One region of the Tateyamaria sp. LSS28 genome, then DNA from elsewhere that is predicted to be linked to it. Evidence: riboswitches for the same ligand, from Rfam matches in the RefSeq annotation. Region 1 holds a riboswitch; the other holds the start of a gene.
The links. Region 1 has a riboswitch for cobalamin ahead of AC53L6_RS15250 (energy-coupling factor ABC transporter permease). Riboswitches for the same ligand answer to the same signal wherever they lie in the genome.
Positions count from the first base shown of each region.

Region 2: it holds a riboswitch for cobalamin, as region 1 does, so the genes downstream of both, AC53L6_RS17210 (DUF1636 family protein) here and AC53L6_RS15250 (energy-coupling factor ABC transporter permease) in region 1, are expected to answer to the same signal.

Region 1 is NZ_JCAPFI010000004.1:552,475-554,935, forward strand. It holds gene cobF (precorrin-6A synthase (deacetylating)) at 1-459, opposite strand, end outside; gene AC53L6_RS15250 (energy-coupling factor ABC transporter permease) at 514-1,191, opposite strand; cobalamin riboswitch at 1,244-1,433, opposite strand; gene cobA (uroporphyrinogen-III C-methyltransferase) at 1,494-2,213, opposite strand; gene AC53L6_RS15260 (cobyrinic acid a,c-diamide synthase CobB) at 2,210-2,461, opposite strand, start outside.
Region 2 is NZ_JCAPFI010000005.1:312,656-315,116, reverse strand. It holds gene gap (type I glyceraldehyde-3-phosphate dehydrogenase) at 1-358, shown strand, start outside; cobalamin riboswitch at 492-706, shown strand; gene AC53L6_RS17210 (DUF1636 family protein) at 811-1,215, shown strand; gene AC53L6_RS17205 (ABC transporter ATP-binding protein) at 1,212-1,994, shown strand; gene AC53L6_RS17200 (ABC transporter substrate-binding protein) at 2,003-2,461, shown strand, end outside.

The DNA.
Region 1 (2,461 bases):
GTTCAGGGTATTAAGCGGAATGGCATGAGCCGCTGTCAGGGCCTGTATCGATGTGATCCCGGCCACCACACGGACCTCCGGCAATGGGTCCAATCGGGCAGCGATGCGCAGGGTGCTGTCATAAAGCGAAGGGTCACCCCAGACCAGCAGCGCGACCTTCCGGGCGGCGGGATATTGCGCCATAGTGGCGGTCCAAAGCGCTGCAATCTCATCATGCCAAGCGTCGACGCGGGCGATGTAGGGTAGGCTGTCATCCCGAACAGGCATGTCAAAGAGAGCGATAGGCGCGTCATCGCGCAGATCGGCAATGATCTGTGTCCGCAGATCGGCCAGATCGGATTTGCCGTCCCCCTTGTGCGGAATTAAAAACAGATCGGCCTCGGCCATCACGCGCCGGGCCTCTCCCGTCAGGTGATCGGGATTTCCGGTGCCGATGCCAATCAAGAAAAGCTGGGTCATGGTGTAAAAAGGGCCGCGCGGTGGCGGCCCCTTCCTTATTCCTATGTTGCGGGATCAAGCCGCGTCATGCAGTCGGTTGGTGAAGATGCCACTGCCTTGCGTGCCGCGCAGCGCCTTGGCGCCCGCCAGAACGGCTAGATCGGCGATGGGCTCGATCAGGATGACCAGCAGATAGGCACCACCGAAGGCCAGTACAGATTGGATGTTCTCGGCACCGACGCCTTGGCCGTAGATCGCCCAGAACGCGACCCAGGCCACAACACCACCTTGGTACACGGCGGACATCTTCAGCACTTGGGCATAGTCGAGATCCACATAGGCCGTGGCGTTCGGTACAATGCGCTTGGCCAGCGCGTGTACAGCGAACAGCGGGAACAGCAGGGTGGTCATGTTGACAAAGAACATGGGCATGTCGGACGGGGCAAAGAACGTGCCCTGCATCAGCAGGCCGAACACGAGGCCGAAGGCAGCGGCGGCAGGGCCGAGCAGCAGGAACAGGGTTGTGCCAAGGATGAAATGCACCTCAGAGACGCCAACAGCGAAATGCGGCAGCACTTCGAAGAACACGAACGTGCCCACGGTCGCCATTACGGCGCGCAAAATGAAGGACGGCACGCTGTGCTGTTTCAGGTCCTCGGCGGCCAGTTTGAAGGAATAGCCCGCGGCAGCTGCGGCAGTGCCGTAGGCCAGTGCCATTTTCGCGCCATCCACGACGCCCGGTTCGATATGCATCTCTCTGTCTCCTCGCCACCAACCCCGGCGGCATTATGGCCGGTGACCCGGCAAGTTTCATTTGTCGATGGCAGGTCTCCTGACTGCCGGGTCGCTGCGGGGCCGGACCTTCCCAACCCCATCTTGGGGCCAGTGGTTCATGCCGGGCCGCTCGCCGGTCACAGTTGCGGGGGCAGTCCGGGACTTTCACCCGGTTCCCTTTTCAGACCCCTTTCGGGGCCACCATCGTCAATCCACGTTTACAATGATTCCCCAGCGGGACAAGTCCGGAAGCGGCATTTGACGACGCGGAAAGGGCGCGCTCAGCTTTCCGCAAGCGCGCCGTACAGGATCAGGGCAGGGGCATCACTAACACCCCGGCCCAGTTCCTCGGCCAGTTCCGAAACCGTTGTGCGGTGCAGCTTCTGCGCGTCGGTGGACACACCCTCGGCCAGAAGCGCGGGTGTATCAGCGGGCAGCCCAGCCTGCATCAACATCTCCGCAAAATTGGGAAAGGTGCGCTGACCCATGAACACAACCGTTGTGGCCTGCGCGTCGGCAAGGGCCGCCATGTTCAGGTCCTCGGGCAAGGCGCCGCGCACATCGTGGCCGGTGACAAATTGAACTCTACGCGCTGTCAGCCGCCGGGTCAGCGGAATGCCTGCTGCCGCCGCAGCCGCACAGGCTGACGGCACACCGGGAATGATCTCGAATGGGATGCCTGCGGCCTTCAGAGCCTCTGTTTCTTCTTCCAACCGCCCGAACGTGCCGCCATCGCCGGATTTCAGCCGGACGATGCGCTGCCCCTCGGTCGCATAATCAACAAGCAACTGGCTGACATGGTGCTGCTTGGGCGATGGGCGTCCGGCCCGTTTGCCCACACCCACAAGGTCTGCACCGCTGCGCGCATGGCCGAGGATGGGACCCGCACTCAGGTCATCGAACAGCACAGCATCCGCGCGCTTCAGCCGATCCACGGCCTTGAGCGTCAAAAGCTCGGGGTCGCCGGGACCGGATCCCACAAAGCTGACAAACCCGGTCATGCCGTTTCCCCGGTGATCAGGTGAAAGAACGTGCCGGTGACATGGCCACGCCGCGACCCGGTCTCAGGCACCGGGTTGCCGTCCGCATCAGACACTTGGGCCAAGGGCTCATCGGGTTCGTCAAGGATTGTTGTATAGTGAAACTCGTGCCCGCGCAGCGCTGCACCGGCGGCAAAGCCAGGCATGGGCGCGTCCAGCACCGCGCGGCGGTAGCCCAAGTGGAACTTCCGCTTTTCAAAGCTGGTTTC
Region 2 (2,461 bases), on a different contig from region 1:
TCTGGTCATGCCGGAACTGAACGGCAAGTTGGACGGTGTGGCGATCCGCGTCCCCACACCGAACGTATCCTGTGTCGACCTCACGGTTGAGGTGAATGGCGACGTGACCGTTGAGCAGATTAACGCAGCCATGACCGAAGCCGCCGCCGCTGGTCCACTGAAAGGTGTGCTGGGCGTAACGGACGCCAAACTGGTGTCAATGGACTTCAACCACGATCCGCACTCGTCGATCTTTGCCACCGACCAGACCAAGGTCATGGATGGCAACATGGTCCGTATCCTGAGCTGGTATGACAACGAATGGGGTTTCTCGAACCGCATGGGTGATACAGCGGTCGAGATGGGCAAATATCTCTGACCCGCACTGCATCGTAAGTCAAAAAGGCGCCCCGCACGGGCGCCTTTTTTGATTGCGACCACGGCCCCGCACGACAACGCCGATATCCGCGTATCCCCTCGATCTTTCCCGCTTGACGCGCCCCTGTTTCTAGCAGATCGTTTTCGGTGATGGTTCCCGGATGCCGACGGCTACCCGGGATGAAAAGGGAATACGGTGAGGATGCCAATTGGCGCCAAATCCGTAACTGCCCCCGCAACTGTGAGCGGTGAGCGACCCCGATGATCACCACTGAACGCACGCGTTCGGGAAGGATCGGGCAAGCCCGGACCCGCAAGTCAGGAGACCTGCCATCATTGATGTAACTTCAACCCGGACGGGGCGTCCGGACAGGAAGCCATGATGGTTTTTGCGGAACGACCCGCCAAAAGTGACATGTCTGCCGTACGCCTCGAACTATCGCGGAGGGCGACATGGGCCAACCACCACAGAAGATCACGATATGTACATCCTGTCGGCACAAGGGCAGCAATTGCCGACCCGGCTATGAACTGATTGCAAAATTGCGCGCTGCGATTGCCGCGGCGGGCGACAGCATCACGGACGAGTTTGAAATCTCTGGCGTGGCCTGCATGGCCGGATGCGATCGCCCCTGCACCGTTGCCTATCACGGCACCCGCAAGGCCACGTACCTGTTTGGGGATATCGAAGCGGACACAGACATAGACGACCTCGTGGCATTTGCGCAGCAGTACACACGGATAGACGACGGCTGGTGTTCATCCGTAAACCGCCCCGGAAAACTGCGCACATCGACACTGGCGCGCGTGCCCGCTGCCATCATCGCGCTGGAAGACAGCGACGTGCGCGCGTCATGAGCGCAGCGGACGTTGTTGCTGAGAATATCAGCTGGACACCGCAGCGGGCCACGGCCCCCCTGCTAAAACCGACCAGCTTTTGCGTCGAAGCCGGACAGGTGTTGGGCGTCGTTGGGCCAAACGGGGCTGGCAAATCCACACTGTTGCGGATGATCTACCGCTACTACCGCCTTTCGGCCGGGCAAATTCGCATCGCGGGCGAAGACATCTGGTCCATCCCCCCCCGTCTGGCAGCTCAACGTGTGGCGGCGGTGTTGCAGGAACAGGCCTCTTCCTTTGGACTGACAGTGCGCGAGGTCGTGACACTGGGTCGCACACCGCACCGCGCCGGGTTTTCCGCCAGCGGCGCACGAGATGCTGACATCGTCGCAAGCACGATCAAGCAGTTGCACCTTCAGGATTTCGTGGATCGGGACGTGGCAACACTGTCAGGTGGAGAACGGCAGCGGGTTATGGTGGCCCGTGCACTGGCGCAGGAACCGCAGGTCCTGGTGCTCGATGAGCCGACCAATCACCTGGATATTCGCCACCAACTCGAAGTGCTGGCCCTGATCCGCCAACTCGACCTGACGATCATCGTCTCGCTGCACGACCTGAACATGGCCGCGCAGACCTGTGACGCCATCCTGCTTCTTGAGAATGGCCACACCAAGGGCTTTGGCCCTCCCGATCAGGTGCTGACCGAAGCACAGGTGTCATCCGCATTCCGTGTCGATGCGCGGCGCGAGCGGCTGAACCCAAGCGATACCAAACATTTTTCATTCCATTTGCCGACATAGGGCCCCCAATGAAATTCACACTCACCACCCTCACCACTATCCTGTGCGCCACGGGCGCATTTGCACAAACCACGGTGCAAAGCTGTGACCGTACTGTCACCTTCGATGCCCCGCCACAGGCTGCAATTTCGAACGATGTGAACCTGACCGAGATGATGCTTGTCCTGGGCCTTGCAGACCGGATGGTCGGTTACACAGGTATTTCGGGCTGGAAAACACTAGACGAAGAGATGACGGCGGGCATCGAAGCGCTGCCAGAATTGTCCGCAAAATACCCCAGCAAAGAGGTGCTGATCGGAGCAGACGCAGACTTCTTCTTTGCCGGTTGGAACTACGGCATGAAGGTCGGAGGCGATGTCACGCCTGAAACGCTCGCGCCCTTTGGCATCGACGTGTACGAGCTGACGGAAAGCTGCATTCACATCGGCGACAAAGGCGCGGCCAGCATGGACGACATGTACAACGAC